DNA from 2 places in the Paenibacillus sp. SSG-1 genome. Region 1 is predicted to be linked to the other one. Evidence: a T-box and tRNA genes for the amino acid it is inferred to sense, from the RefSeq annotation. Region 1 holds a T-box; the other holds one or more tRNA genes.
The links. A T-box is a leader RNA that pairs with one kind of tRNA and senses whether it is charged. The one in region 1 lies ahead of BCV73_RS20575 (valine--tRNA ligase), so its partner is inferred to be a tRNA-Val.
Positions count from the first base shown of each region.

Region 1 (7,850 bases):
TCTCTCTGCGCGGCATCGAGACTCAGGTCGCGGAATCACCCGCCTGGAAAGCGGACGAATTCACGGTGGTCCATGCACCGGATGAGGACCTTCCGGAGGAAGCGGCGATCTTCGCGCAAGAGCGGGAGGAAGAACCGTCTTCGGCAGAACCGGAACAGCGTGAATTCACGCCGCCGGACGACCCTGCGCCTGTCTGGACCGCACCGGCTCCGTCCTTTACGCCGCCTCAGTCCCAAATTCAGGCAGAGCAGCCGGAACAGGTTCCGATCGAAGCTGCGGAAGCCAGTGACTCGGATGAAGCACGGGAAGCGGCAGCCTGGGAAGCCGCATGGCAAGCGGCTGCTGTTCCTCCGTCCGAGCCGGAGGAAGCAGCTGTGCCTCAGGCGTCCGATTCCCGCGAAACAGCGCCGTCTACCGCATGGGAATCTGCCCGCGAACCTGAGCGGGAAGTGGCAGCGCCTCCGCCGCAGGTGGCCGGATTATCCGCTTTACATACGGACAAGGAACCATCAGACCGGACAGCGGAGCCCCAGTACCCGAACAAGTGGCATTTTGAGCATGAAGAGGAGTCGGAGCTGCTGCATCCGGAAGCGACGGCGGTTCAAGCGGATGAAGAGCAGGAAGAAGACATCTATTTGAACGCAGCGGGTAAAGACCCGTTCAGCGAGCCTACGTTCCCGTTTGGAGCTTTCCAGGATAAAATTCAGCAGGAAGAACCGCCTGAAGACCGGGAAATGCGGATCGCGTTAGGAAGCAAGAAGGAACCCGAGTCCGGCGAGAAGGAAGCGATCGGTTTTTCCTCGATCTTGTCCTCAAGCCGTTCGATCAAGGAGCTTGAGTACCAGCAGGCGCAGGAGGAGCAGCAGGCTGCTGATGCCGTCGCCAGCGCGGGTGCTGCTGAAGCCGATGATATCAAATGGAAGAACCTGTTCCTCGGCAGTATCTCCGAGCAGACTCCTTTCCGTAAGGTCCGGCTGTGCATCGTTCAGCGGGAGGAGACGCTCGAGACGATCGCCGACCGTTATCAGCTGACGCCGCGGGAGCTTGTGCTGTACAACCGGCTGGCGGACCAGACCGTGCAGGAAGGTCAAATTCTGTATATCCCGTAACGATTTTGAGGCAATCAGAAGAGCCTGGCGTTTTACGGCGCCGGGCTCTTTTTTTTGTTCCCGGGATGAGGTCTGCCTGAACACGGGAAAATGGTCCTGCACTTTGGGCCGAGGGAAGTTGACTATCGACATGAAGCGCGTTATTATGGAGTATATGTTTTGCAGAAAAACATCAACGAAAGTCAAGTACAGATGACATCTCGTATTTGGCCGAAGTTTTTCTAGCGATATGAAACGATTCAGCTTCGCTGAAAAATGATCCATTTCACCATCTTCACAAAAACGATGAACGGGAAGAGTAGGCGGTATTGCCCTTCAGAGAGCGGAATTGCAGCGCTGGAAGATTCCGCAGGAAGCAGCTGTCCGAAGTCGCCCGGAAGTTGTCGGTTTGAGCACTTGCGCCGAAAGCGCGGGAGGTAGAGCCGGCCGGCTGCAGCCGTTATCTGTACGAAGTGTTGCGAAGGCATGCGTGTTTGTGCTTGCTGTCGCAAAACAAAGGTGGTACCGCGAAAGAACAGCCTTTCGTCCTTTGAGGACGAAAGGTTTTTTGTATTTTTGGCAAAGCTGATCTTGTGATGGAGGATGAACAATATGACAGACCAGGAAAACCAAGCAACAACCGGGATGCCGACGACGTATGACCCGAAATCGGCCGAAAAGAAATGGTACAAATACTGGATCGACGGCCAGTATTTCAAAGCCGGGCAGAAGCCCGAGGCGGAGCCGTATACGATCGTGATTCCGCCGCCAAACGTAACGGGGATGCTCCATATCGGGCACGCCCTCGACTTTACCCTGCAGGATATTCTGATTCGCACGAAGCGGATGCAGGGGTACGACGCCTTGTGGCTTCCGGGCTCGGACCATGCGGGCATCGCGACGCAGACCAAGGTGGAGCAGAAGCTGCGTGAGCAGAATATTAGCCGCCACGACCTGGGGCGCGAGAAGTTCCTGGAGAAAGTGTGGGAATGGAAGGACCAATACGCGGAAACGATTCATGAACAGTGGGCCAAAATGGGCTTTTCGCTGGATTACTCCAGAGAGCGGTTTACGCTTGACGAAGGTCTGTCGAAGGCGGTTCGCGAAGTTTTCGTGAAATTCTATGAAAAAGGGCTGATCTACCGCGGCAAAAAGATCATCAACTGGGATCCGGCCGCCAGAACCGCCTTGTCCGATATTGAGGTTGAATATAAAGAAGTCAACGGCCATCTGTATCATTTGCAGTATCCGCTGAAGGACGGAAGCGGCCACATTACGGTAGCGACCACGCGTCCTGAGACGATGCTTGGCGATACGGCGGTAGCGGTTCATCCGAAAGACGAGCGCTACAAGGATATGATCGGCAAGATGCTCGTGCTTCCGATTGTCGGACGCGAGATTCCGATTATCGCCGACGAGTACGTGGAACGCGAATTCGGCAGCGGCGCCGTGAAAATTACCCCCGCACACGATCCGAACGATTTTGAGGTGGGATTGCGCCACGATTTGCCGCAAATCATCGTGATGGACGAGACCGGCACAATGAACGACCAGGCCGCGAAGTACGAAGGCATGGACCGGGCCGATTGCCGCAAGCAGATCGTTCAGGATTTGAAGGATCTCGGCGTGCTGATCAAAATCGAAGACCATGTGCACCAGGTAGGGCACAGCGAGCGCACAGGAGCCGTAGTCGAGCCTTACTTGTCGACGCAGTGGTTCGTTAAAATGCAGCCGCTCGCGGAAAGAGCCATCGAGGCGCAAAAGGCGGGCAAAGGGGTACGCTTCGTTCCGGATCGTTTCGAGAAAACGTACCTGAACTGGATTGAAAACGTCCGGGATTGGTGTATTTCCCGTCAGCTGTGGTGGGGACACCGGATTCCGGCTTGGTACTGCGAATCCTGCGGCGAGATCCACGTAGCCCATGAGGATGTAACTCAATGCTCCAAATGCGGAAGCACCGAGCTTACGCAGGACAACGACGTTCTGGACACCTGGTTCAGTTCTGCGCTGTGGCCGTTCTCTACCCTCGGCTGGCCGGAGCAGACGGCGGATCTGGAACGTTATTATCCGACGAACGTGCTCGTTACGGGCTATGACATCATCTATTTCTGGGTAGCCCGGATGATCTTTACCGCGCTGGAATTTACGGGCGAAATTCCGTTCAAGGACGTGCTGATGCACGGTCTGGTCCGGGATTCTGAAGGACGGAAAATGTCCAAGTCGCTCGGCAACGGCGTTGATCCACTCGACGTCATCGAACAGTACGGCGCAGATGCGATGCGCTACATGATCTCCACGAGCAGCACGCCGGGGCAGGATCTGCGCTTCCGCTGGGAACGCGTGGAGCAGGCGCGCAACTTTGCCAATAAAATCTGGAACGCTTCCCGATTCGCTCTGATGAATCTGGAAGGATTCACATATGACGACATTGACATAAGCGGAGAGCTCAGCACGGCGGACCGCTGGATTCTCCACCGCCTGAACGAAACTTCCCGTGACATTACGCGTCTAATAGATGCCTACGAATTTGGTGAAACGGGCCGGCTCCTGTATAACTTCATTTGGGATGACCTCTGTGACTGGTACATTGAGTTTGCCAAACTCTCTTTGTACGGAGACAATGTGAGCGCCAAGAAAACGACGCAGTCGGTGCTTAGCTATGTGCTGGACCGCACGCTGCGGATGATTCATCCGTTTATGCCGTTCATCTCCGAAGAAATTTGGCAGCATCTGCCTCACGAAGGGGAAACGATCACGCTTGCGGCATGGCCGGAGTATGATCCAGCCTTTGAGGATGCCGAAGCTGCAGCCGAGATGTCGCTGCTGATGGATGCCATCCGTGCCGTTCGCAACATCCGCGCAGAGGTTAATGTTCCGATGAGCAAGAAGATCGAGCTGATGCTGAAGGCGGGCGACGAGCAAGTGCTGCAGATCGTGAACCGGAACGAAGTATACGTTCAGCGCTTCTGCAACACCTCGAGCTTTACGGCAGGTCTCGACCTGACGACACCGGACAAGGCGATGACCGCCGTGATTACCGGTGCCGAGCTGTACCTGCCGCTTGCCGGTCTGATCGACATTGACCAGGAGATTGCGCGGCTGGAGAAAGAGCTGCAGCATCTGAACAGCGAAGTGCAGCGGGTGGAGAAAAAGCTGGCCAATGAAGGCTTCGTGGCTAAAGCGCCGGCAAAAGTCATTGAAGAGGAGAAGGCCAAGATGGCCGACTATTCCGATAAACGCAGCAAAGTCATCGCACGGATCGAAGAGCTGAGAGGCTGATCACGACGCAGCAGAAACTTAACTAAAATTCAGAAGGTGAATGGTATGGGGGATCAATTGGAAGCCGGACGGGAGGCTTCTCTGCGCACATATGAAGAGGCGGCGAATTGGATTAACGGTCTGATTCCGTTTGGGATCAGACCGGGGATGCAGCGGATCGAAACGTTAATGGAGAAGTTCGGGAACCCGCACCGGAGGCTGAAATTCATTCATGTCGCCGGTACGAACGGGAAAGGGTCGACATGCGCTTACTTGACCCGTGTACTTCTGCAAAGCGGTTATTCGGTAGGCACGTATACTTCGCCGTATATCACCAAATTCACGAACCGCTTTCAGTACAACGGGGAAGACATTCCGGAGGAGGTGCTGCTCTCCCTGGCGAACCGCCTGTACCCTGTGGTGCAGGAGATTGCGGCCACGGAGCTCGGATCGCCGACGATGTTCGAAGTGTCCACAGCTCTGGCGATCCTGTATTATGCCGAGGAATGCTACCCTGACGTGGTTGTATGGGAGACCGGGCTCGGGGGAAGGCTGGATGTAACGAACATCGTTCACCCCATCGTCTCCATCATCACCAATGTCGGGATGGACCACACCGATATTCTTGGCGATACGCTTGTGGAAATCGCCACGGAAAAGGCCGGCATTATCAAACCAGGCGTTCCGGTGGTCAGCTGCGTGAACCAGCCGGAAGTCATCGAGGTGCTGAAGCAAAAAGCCCAAGAGTGCCGCGCCACGCTGTATTTGGCGGGAGAGCAGTTCACCTACGAATATACCGGTTTGGACGGTTCGTTGCAGACGTTCCATTTCAAAGGTCCTTTCCGCGAGCTGGATCTGAGCATCGGGATGAAGGGCGAGCACCAGATTGCCAATGCCGCCGGCGCGATGATGGCGCTGGAAGTGCTGCGGCAGTACATGGCTTTTGTCATGGACGATGAAGATCTGCTGAAGGGGTTCCGGGATACGAAGTGGGCCGGCCGGCTCGAAGAAGTGGGCGATTCTCCGCGGATTGTTCTGGACGGGGCGCATAATCCGGAGGGGCTGGAGAGCCTCAGCAAGAGCCTGCAAAGGCATTATCACTTTAAACAGTTAAATTTGATGATGGGAATGCTGTCAAATAAGCATCATGAGTCCTCTTTGAAGCATATACTTCCAATAGTGGATACGCTTATCCTGACCGAGCCGGATTTCCGGAAAAAAATGGACGCTGATGCTTTGCTGGACATTGTGGAGCGGCTGAAGCATTCTCACGGCAAACCAGGTTTGCAGATCATCGTAGAACCGGATTGGAAACACGCGCTAGACATACTTAAGTCACGGACAGAACCGGGGGATTTGGCAGTGGTGTCCGGCACGCTGTATTTGATTTCTGATGTGCGGGCAGCCCTGCTGGGTCAGACCGATTCTGAAAAAGGTTGGTGAAAATCTGTTGAATTCTGAACATGTTCATTTTATCGGTATTGGTGGCTACGGGATGAGCGCCATCGCACGGGTTATGCTGGAAATGGGATACACGGTCACGGGTTCGGACGTGGCTGCCCAGGAATTAACGGAAAAACTGGCTGCCAAGGGAGCCAAAATTTATATAGGCCATACGGCCGAGCAGGTTCACGGAGCGGATTTGGTCGTCTATTCGACGGCGCTTCCCAAGGACAATGTGGAACGAAGAGAGGCGGAGCATCTGAACATTCCGATCCTTCACCGCTCGCAAATGCTGGCCAGATTGCTGAATGAGCGCAAGGGCATCGCCGTTGCTGGGGCACATGGCAAGACAACTACGTCGTCCATGATTGCACTTGCCATGGAGGAATGCGGCGCAGATCCGACGTTTATTATCGGCGGGGAAATTATGAACGTCGGCACGAACGCCAAGGCCGGCAAAGGGGACTACGTGGTGGCTGAGGCGGATGAGAGCGACGGCTCCTTTTTGCAGTACCATCCGTGGCTCGGCATCGTGACGAACATTGAAGCAGATCATCTTGAAAACTACGACGGCGATTTCGAGAAGCTGAAGAGCGCTTATGTGCAGTTTTTGAGCCAGATCAAGGAAGACGGCACGGCCGTCGTCTGCGCTGATGACGCGAATATCCGCGCGATCCTTCCTTCGATCCGCTGCAATGTGGCCACCTACGGGATCGATTCCGATGCGGAATATACCGCCGAGGATCTGGTCCTGGGCGACCGCCACGCATCCTTCACGATGAAGCATAACGGACAGACGCTGGGAACCGTCGAGCTTTCGGTTCCGGGACGCCACAACGTCTATAACGCCATGGCCACGGTGATCGCCTGCCTGAAGGCCGGGATTCCGTTCGAATCCATCGCTGCAGGCGTTTCGAAGTTCCACGGCGCTAAACGCCGTTTCCAGGTGCTCGGCGAGAAGAACGATATTCTGATCATCGACGATTACGCGCATCACCCGACGGAGATCGAAGCTACCATCAGCGCCGCCAAGGCTACGGGCAAAAAGATTATCGCCGTGTTCCAGCCTCAGCGCTATACACGGACCTTCTTCCTGCTCGATGCATTCAGCCGGGCTTTCGGTGGAGCCGATGAAGTGATCATTACCGACATTTATTCGCCAGCCGGAGAGAAGCAGATCGAGGGCGTGAGCTCTTCCAAGCTGGTTGATTTGATCGTCAAAAACAGCAATGCGGGAGCCCGTTATTTGCCGACGAAGGAAGATGTCCTGAACGATCTGAAGCCGCGGCTCCAGCCAGGGGTGCTTGTCCTGACCATGGGGGCAGGCGACATTTGGAAAGTCGGGGCGGAAATCGCCAAGACAATGTAAGGAATGCCTCTGCCGGATGGGCACAGGCTGCATAGGCTCATGACCGAAGAAACCGTAATTCCCTGATTCTGAAGGGGGATTACGGTTTTTTTGCTCTTGTCATTTTCGTGGGACAATCAAACATAACTTCTGGAAATCTATCATATATACATAGTAGATACGGACAAGGGTGAGGTGTTTGGGTGTGAACAAGGCGAGAATGACGTTCCGGTTTGATGAAGAACAAGGGCACCAGCTTGAAGATAAGAAGGACCGCGGACAGCTGACGGTTGCGGGATCGGCTTCACAGAACCCTGCATGGGCGGATGATCGTAATTCCGGAAGCAACCGCCGCGATGTTGAAACAAAGCGTACCCCGATATCGGCTGTGCCTGCTTCGATGCAGGGATGGAGTGACCCGTTCAACAGGGAGGACAGCTGGGAGCGTCTGGAGGAGAGGATGGGTTACGGAATCCAGGAGCGGGCAGACGATACGCCTGAGCATGATTCCGTTGCGGACGGGCCAGATCATCGCTATCCGGACAGCTCTGAAGACTGGGACCTGGATCGTGCCAATAATAGGTACACGGTCAGGGAGGGCTATGATGCCTACGATCACATCGAGAACAGACCCGATGAAGCGGGGCCCGGGCCAATCATCGAGGAGTATTCCTACCGGCCTCACCGGCCGGGATCGATATGGAAAGTAGTCG
Region 1 covers NZ_MBRK01000001.1:4,423,588-4,431,437, reverse strand. The annotation lists gene BCV73_RS20580 (LysM peptidoglycan-binding domain-containing protein) at 1-1,109, shown strand, start outside; T-box leader at 1,386-1,642, shown strand; gene BCV73_RS20575 (valine--tRNA ligase) at 1,701-4,367, shown strand; gene BCV73_RS20570 (bifunctional folylpolyglutamate synthase/dihydrofolate synthase) at 4,413-5,789, shown strand; gene murC (UDP-N-acetylmuramate--L-alanine ligase) at 5,794-7,158, shown strand; gene BCV73_RS20560 (SPOR domain-containing protein) at 7,343-7,850, shown strand, end outside.

Region 2 (7,850 bases), 420 kb from region 1:
ATATTAACGAATATGAATGAGGCGTGACAGATGGCCGACTTCATCCAGCGGAATCCACATGGAGCCGTACACCGTCCGCATCTTTAAAGTGCCCGGATCATCGGATTTCTCGGGGATGCCGGTAATGGATTCACCATCCAAATTTTGAACGAATAATTGATGGCCGCGGCGGATCGCCATTTCAATTTCCTTTTCCATGAGACTATTCTCCCGTATCCACATACTGGTAAGACTTTTGTATCAATAACTATCTTTATCATAAGATAATTTTCGTCTGTTGGATAGAGAACGAATGTTTGATTGGTGGGGATATGGACCTAAAATATAAATTTAATTTGAACAGTTGTGCTGAAAAATAAAAAAACCCTCCGTCTGGAGGGGCAGAAAAAAATGCCGAGCAGTTAAATCCGGATGTCTAGACGGTTTCCCAAATGGGGTGCGGCGCTGCTATCCAGCATTTTGACCAGGGATTGACCGTCCTGCGAGGCTTGATCCTTAGCGATTTTAAGCACCTGGATGCTCACATTTTGAGCCAGCCGGGACTGGCTCATGGCCATCGATAAAGCAGGGATATCCATCATAAGCCTCCTCTATGTAAAATGGGTAACATCTATGTTATCGGATTTTCGGTGTGATTTATAAAATAGATGCCGCCCGGGAACCAAGTTCCCGGGCGTGCGATCAGGGAGGTGTCATGCTGATTTCATCCGAAAAATCCGGAATTAATACATGTCTCCACCGAAGTGATCGCGACAGTGGCATCTTTTATGGTGGCGTTTTTTGAAGTGGTGGTGCTGTTTGTGAATCTTATGGCAGGAAACATGCTTTTCTTTGTGGACCTTTTTGATTACAGGCTCCCAGTCCACTTTGACGAATATCGTTTTCTTGATTTCTTTTTTAAGGATGACTGGTTTTGGTCTGCGGACATGGCAGTCACGACGGTGATCATGTTCGTGGAAAAAGAATTTACCCATTTGGTTACCCCACCTTTGTTGGAAAATGTGAAACCTGAGATATCGTATGTAATGGTTTCCTTCGCAAACACGGCGGAGGTCCATGTGGGAACAAAATAGATGATTATCTTAACGGGACAGGGCCAAAACTCTGCGGCTAATTGTGAACAAAAAAACTCTTGAAGCCTTAAGCTTCAAGAGTTTCTATAGATGATCTGCAGTGGGCTCGAACCACTGACCCCCACCCTGTCAAGATGGTGCTCTCCCAGCTGAGCTAGCAGATCGTATAAGTCAGATACATTTAATATAATAACAGCGCCATAGTTAGCTGTCAATCATTTTATTTTGCTCACGGTGAATGGCATGCACAATTTGTTTGCCGCTCATGATTAGAAGCTATCCAAACGGGCGAAAACTAAAGTATATTTCGAATCAGAAGGAGTGGCACGGTATGCCGAACAAAGGCGGGCTGCTCGCGGCAGGGATGTGCCTGCTGCTTGCCGGATGCTCCCCCGCGGGTGAGTTTTCGGATGCGCAGGAGCCGATCAAGCCCGGTTCAACAATGGCCGACTCACCGATTATGCTGGACGTTTACGGCAAATCGGTCAGCGAGGATGTGTATTCCAAGGGCCCTATTACGCCGCCCTGATTCTTTGGACAAGACAAGGGCCCGTGCTCCGACTGCACCGGCCCTGTTTTTTTCGATATAGGAAAGTATTTGCATCGGAGATTCGGTTTCCTTATATCGCATGAAAAACTTCCGCAAAACACGGTTCTATCTTCCGTGAGTGTTCGTCGATAAACGTTTTTCTTATTCCTCATCCCATTTGCGTGAATACCCTTTTTGGATGACATAAATGAATGAATAGATCAAGATGGCTGATAAAATGACGATCAGCGCAATGGTCATGCCCATAACGATCCATGGTCTCCCTTCCATAGAGCTCTCATGAGTCAACTATACAGGAAAATCATTTTTTTGTATAATGATTCAATCGTGTTTTTTATATTGATTGCATGAAAGAGAGGGTAACCGATGCCTGCAGAAATAGTATACGTGACGACCCCCGAGCAGCTGGAACATGCGCTGGACATCCGCCAGGAGGTGTTCGTCAAGGAACAAAACGTGCCCGCCGACCTGGAGATCGACGAATACGATGTGATCAGCGACAATGTTCATCATATCCTCCTTCAGGACAAGGATCAGTATGTGGCCACCGGCCGGATCATTTATTATAACAGCGATACTGCCAAGATGCAGCGAATCGCGGTTCGCCGCGAGTTCCGCACCCACGGGTTCGGCCGCATTTTGCTGATGGCGATGGAAGAGCGTGCGAGGGAACTGGGGCTGGCCTATTCCATCCTGGATGCTCAGTGCCAAGCTGAACAGTTCTATGCAAAACAAGGCTACGAGGTCATTTCCAAGGAGCCGTTCGATGACGCGGGCATTCCGCATGTCCGTATGAAGAAAACACTGTAGGCTTCATTTCTTCGTATAAATCCATGTTCTCAGGGAACGATATCCATATGTCACCTTGATATATCATGACAACTTAAGGAGTGGATATCGATGGGAAACCCGGGAAGAGAACAATTTATCGCAGTACAGAAGAACGGTGACGGCGACTTGACGGCCTTTCAAACGTCGTCGGGCCGGGTGCTCGATTACGAGCAGGCGCTGCAGGAAGTAAAAGCGGGCGCCATTGCCGGAGTAAACGTCTTTAAAGGCCGTGACGGCGAGATGTACATCCGCGGGGACGCCGACGGCGATCCGTCGAATAATCTCGATAACTTGCCTACTTTTGAATAAAAGACGAGCGTCATGTTTCCAAAAATAACAGCCGGCTGCAGAGAAGGTTCATCTTTCTGCAGCCGGCTGTGTTTTTTCACCCGTAATCCACATCGTCCAGCAAGGGTTACAGCGTATATACGTGCCCTTGCTCAAGGAAGGTCATTTCTCCGGTTTTTCCTACAAACTTGTCTTTATTATCTGCATAATGCATCAATCGGATCATACGCTGAACCGGCTCCGGCAGCGATAGGAGCTCGCTGAGCGTCGTATGCACCTCGCCCGGTCCTTCCAGCTGGACCTCGTGCAGGATCGTATCACAGCCGCGTTCCCCTACGAGCTTGTCCAGCAGCCCGGGGTCGAAGGTCATGTCCGCGCTGTAGAAAATCCGGCCGTTAATATAGAGGGAGAAGCTGTCTTTGCCCGGAATGTGGCGGTTCGGGATGAGCTCCAGCTCGATTTGCTCCGACAGGCGGCAGGGAACTCCCGGTTGAAGCGTATGTACATCGAAGGCGTCCTCGAGGCAGGTGATTTGGCCGGGTTGGGACAGACCGCCCTTCAGCGTGTGCTCCCACAGCACATCACGCAAAGCTTCCGCGATATAAAGCTTCATTTTGCGATGGTACGCATATTTCATCTGGAAGGCAAGCTCCTCCAGGCCGCCGACATGATCGCCATGAATATGGGTGATCAGCACGGCATCCAAGTCATTAAACGTTTTGCCCAGTTGGTGAAGGGCGAGGGGGGCCGTAATTCCGCAATCGATCATCAAAGTGAACGACCCGTCCCCGAGCAGGGCATTATTGTTGAAATACTTTTTGGCAAAAGCGCTGCCTGTCCCCAGCATCTGAAGCTGCAAGCTCATCGGTTGATCCTCCTGTGAATGAGCGGCATGCCGAGCATGCCGTTCGTATTTTTTTCTTTCATTATACACCACAGTTCCCAATTTCCATCTACCCCCATAATATGCTGTAAACGCGCGAAATGGGGTTTTGTCATGGCGAAGGGAAAAAGCAAAAAACCAGCACAAGCCAAAGGGGAAAAGGTCATTCGAGGCATGAGGCTCGTGACCTCCGACGTATGCGAGGCCTGTAAAACGCCCTGTGCCCGGGGAATGGCGTACGCGGCACGGATGAGAGTTCCGGGTGCGATCGGCAAAGGGGTGCCCTGTATTTTAACCAAGAAATAAGGAGAGAAATTAGGAACTGAGCCAAAATTTGGAGCTATAGTCCCACAAGGTGGGGCTTTTTTTTGTATCCCTGGAACAAAATTCCTTCACTTTTGAGAAAAAATGTGAGTTTTGCCCGTATGGACAGCGCAACTTGCGTTTGTACTTTTCGTATATACATACAACATCACGATGGAAATGGAGGGAAACGAACAAGATGAATTGGAAGAAAGTTATGGTATGCGTATTCGCCTTTTCCCTGATGGGGGGTTCTGTGTTTGCAGATTCAATTACCCAAAAAGTCAGGGTGTGGATGAACGGCAAGGAAATCCAGGACGGCGGTTATATCATCGACGGCAAAACCTATGTCCCGATTCGGGAGTTTGACGGGGTCGTAAAGTTTAATTCAGATACGAACAAGGTTGAATTCATTAAGCCTAACGTACATATATTTCTGTTTAATGGAGATACCGTCTTCGGTAACGTCAATAAAGGGAAGCTCAAGTTTAACGTATTCTGCCAGGTGGACAGCCTATCGGACGATGTGGCGAGCGTAAAGGTGGCTATTACAGATCCTTCGGGAAAGGTCAAGGATATCCAGTCTCAGGACGTGAGCGGCAGCCAGAAGGATAATTTCTGGTTCCGGACTTACGATTTTACGTATGATTTCAGCAGCGCGGGCAAATATAAAGTGGGGTTCTACATTAAAGCCACCAAGACCAGCGATTACGTCCTCGTATCGCAAAAAGTGATCACTGCGCTGAACTGACAACCCCCGAGGAGGATAAATTGACCAGATCATGCGGACGTGATACGATACGGTGGTATGATCCATTCCAACCATAAGTGAGGTTTTTGTTAAAATGAGCGATCACAAGCATGAACACGGCGAAGCCTGCAATCATGATCATGACCATGATCACGAGCATGAGGAATTTGTTCTGACGCTGACAGATGAGAACGGCAAAGACGTGGAAATGGTTCTTGTCGAAACATTCGATGTAGGCGAGAACGTTTATGCACTGCTGCTGGAACGTGAGAATCCTGAAGCGGACGGCATCATCCTTCGCGTCGAGGAAGAGGACGAGGAAATGATGCTTTACAATATTGAAGACGAAGAAGAATGGAACAAAGTGGAAGCCGCTTATAACGAGCTGGTTGCCCAGTTGGACCAGGAGTAATCCTTTTCGCCACAAGCCCTACACCAAGAAACCCCCGAACCGCAGCGAAAGCGGGACCGGGGGTTTCTTTTTTTGGTGCAGGCGGTAAAGAGCCGCGCGTATTAAAAAATCGGATCGGTTTCCACAATGACCTTGACGTTTTGGATATACCGGTCTTCCGGTCCTTTTACCGGCAGCCCGACGTCCACATGGTCGACAATGTAGTCGATATTGTCCTGGGAGATAACCTCTCCCGGAAGAAGGATCGGAATGCCCGGCGGATACACATAAATAAACTCGGCGATAATGCGTCCGGCCGATTCCTTGAACGGAATGACTTCCGTATCCCCATAGAAGGCATCCCTTGGAATGAGGGACAGCTGCGGAATTTCCGGAATTTTAACAACCAGCTCGTTGGCTGTGTTTACATTATAGTAGGTCTGTGCCAGCTCGCGGAGCGCATTCACCAGGATGGAGATGGTCTCCTCGTTATCCCCTGGCGTAATCAGGCACAGGATGTTGTACATGTCGCTCAGCTCGACTTCGATATTATACTTTTCGCGAAGCCAGTTTTCGGTCTCATAACCGGTGATGCCCAGGTGGCGGACATGGATGGTCAGCTTGGTCGGATCATAATCGTAAGTCGCTTCCCCGCCGAGAATTTCCTTGCCGAAGCAGTAGAGACCTTCAATTTCATTGATTTGCTTGCGGGCGGACTGCGCCATGTCGATGGCACTTTGGGCCATGGCATATCCGTTCAGCGCCAGGTTCCGTCTGGAGGTATCCAGCGAAGCGAGCAAAATGTAGGAAGTCGACGTCGTGGTCAGCATACTGATGATCGTTTGCACGCGCTGCGGATTGACATAGCCGTTCTTCGTGTTCAAATTCAGCACGGAGCTCTGCGTCATGGAGCCGCCCAGCTTATGCACGCTCGTCGCGGCCATATCCGCTCCGGCATCCATAGCGGACATCGGCAGTTCCGGATGGAAATGGGTCAGCACGCCGTGGGCTTCGTCCACGAGGACGGGTACATGCCGGCTGTGGGCGAGGTCCACGATCTCCTTCAGATTGGCGGAGACGCCGAAGTACGTCGGATTAATGACGAGAACCGCCTTGGTGTCCGGATGACGGTCCAGGGCCCGCTGCACGGAGCGGACGGTAATGCCGTGGTCGATCCCTAAATTTTCGTCGCGGGCCGGCGAAACGAAGACGGGCTTGGCACCGGAGAAAATAATCGCGGACATGACCGACTTATGGACATTCCGGGGAACGATGATTTTGTCGCCGGGAGAGCACATCGTCAGAATCATGGTCATGATCGCGCCGCTGGTCCCCTGTACGCTGAAATACGTGTAATCGGCGCCGAAGGCGTCAGCAGCCAGAATCTGGGCTTCCTCGATGACGCCCGTCGGCTGGTGAAGGTCGTCCAGCGGGGCAATATTGATCAAATCTATAGAGAGGGCGTTATCGCCGATAAATTCTCTGAATTCGGTATCGGTCCCCATTCCCTTCTTGTGGCCGGGAATATGGAACTGAACGGGATTTTTTGCCGCGTGCTGTGTGAGTGCTGTAAATAAAGGGGTACGGCTATGGTCCATGTATGCTGTCACAACCTTTCATCTGTTAAAATTACAAAGCTCAGTATAGCAAATCGGGGGGCGAATGCAAGCGGCTTTTTGACCCTGTGAAAATCTCGTCCCCATATGGGGTACACTATTAGTATAGACCATACTGCTGGGAGGATTCGCACAAACCAAAATAGGGAAGTGGTGAAACGCGTGTCGCAAATAACGGAAGCGGCGGCAGCCCGCCGGCTGATTTCGCCCTTTTTCATCGGGCTGCTGACGATTCTATTTCTCGTGGAATTTATGAAAGGGTCGCTTTTGGTGGCCATTTTGCCGGTTTATATGAAAAACTCGCTCGGTCTCGGCGCCCATACGATCGGTCTCGCTTTTTCCCTTCAATATATCGGAGACAACCTGTTCCGCAGCCCGTCGGGCTGGATCGCCGAGCGGCTGGGGTACCGCAGAACGCTGACAGGGGCGCTGGTGCTGACCATCGTCGCGGTTGGCATGATCGCCTTCTTATCCGGCGCAGGCTGGCTGTCGCTTGCCTGTTTTATTCTTGGGGTAGGCACTTCGCCGCTGTGGCCATGCGCCATGACCGGGACGACGGCCATTTCGGGTCCGAGAGGCAACAGCGGACAAATGATCGGCATGCTTGAGATCGCTTCGCTGGGCGGAACAGGTGCAGGACCGATCGTCATGAATTTTTTGATGGACCGTACGAACAAAAATTATCAGACGCTATTTTTTATCCTTATCGGCTGCTGCATCATCGTAGTTCTGGTTGCATTGCTCCTCCCGGGAAGAGTCAAGGCCAATGGGCAGGGGATGGAAAGAAGGACGGAATCTGCGAGGGGGGTCCTTCCCCAACTGCTCGGGAAGGTGAATCATCTTTTTGCCAGCATCCGCAAGACGCTGTACGAAATCAGGCACAACCTGAAGGTCAGCTGGCTGGTATTTCCGGCGCTGTTTCTCCAATCCTTCGTCATCGGGCTGCTCAGCCCGGTGATCACGCTGTACGTTCAAAATGAGCTGCACCTGTCTCCAAATATGTACAGCCTGCTGCTGATCGCGGGCGGAGGCATTACGATGCTGGCGATCATTCCATGCGGGAAGCTGGTCGACCGGTTCGGAACCGCCCCCTTCCTGAATGCCGGGTTTCTGCTGGCGGCTATTTCCCTCATCATGTTCTCGGCGGTGCGCTCGCTGCCAGTT
Region 2 covers NZ_MBRK01000001.1:4,006,952-4,014,801, reverse strand. The annotation lists gene BCV73_RS18635 (hypothetical protein) at 4-198, opposite strand; gene BCV73_RS18630 (YjfB family protein) at 402-578, opposite strand; gene BCV73_RS18625 (hypothetical protein) at 744-1,073, shown strand; tRNA gene BCV73_RS18620 (tRNA-Val) at 1,165-1,237, opposite strand; gene BCV73_RS18615 (hypothetical protein) at 1,405-1,602, shown strand; gene BCV73_RS35855 (hypothetical protein) at 1,765-1,893, opposite strand; gene BCV73_RS18610 (GNAT family N-acetyltransferase) at 1,990-2,433, shown strand; gene BCV73_RS18605 (DUF3892 domain-containing protein) at 2,524-2,763, shown strand; gene BCV73_RS18600 (MBL fold metallo-hydrolase) at 2,870-3,607, opposite strand; gene BCV73_RS18590 (copper amine oxidase) at 4,128-4,679, shown strand; gene BCV73_RS18585 (DUF1292 domain-containing protein) at 4,774-5,091, shown strand; gene BCV73_RS18580 (aminotransferase class I/II-fold pyridoxal phosphate-dependent enzyme) at 5,193-6,668, opposite strand; gene BCV73_RS18575 (MFS transporter) at 6,849-7,850, shown strand, end outside.
Region 2: it encodes a tRNA-Val, which carries the amino acid that the T-box ahead of BCV73_RS20575 (valine--tRNA ligase) is inferred to sense. The anticodon was not compared.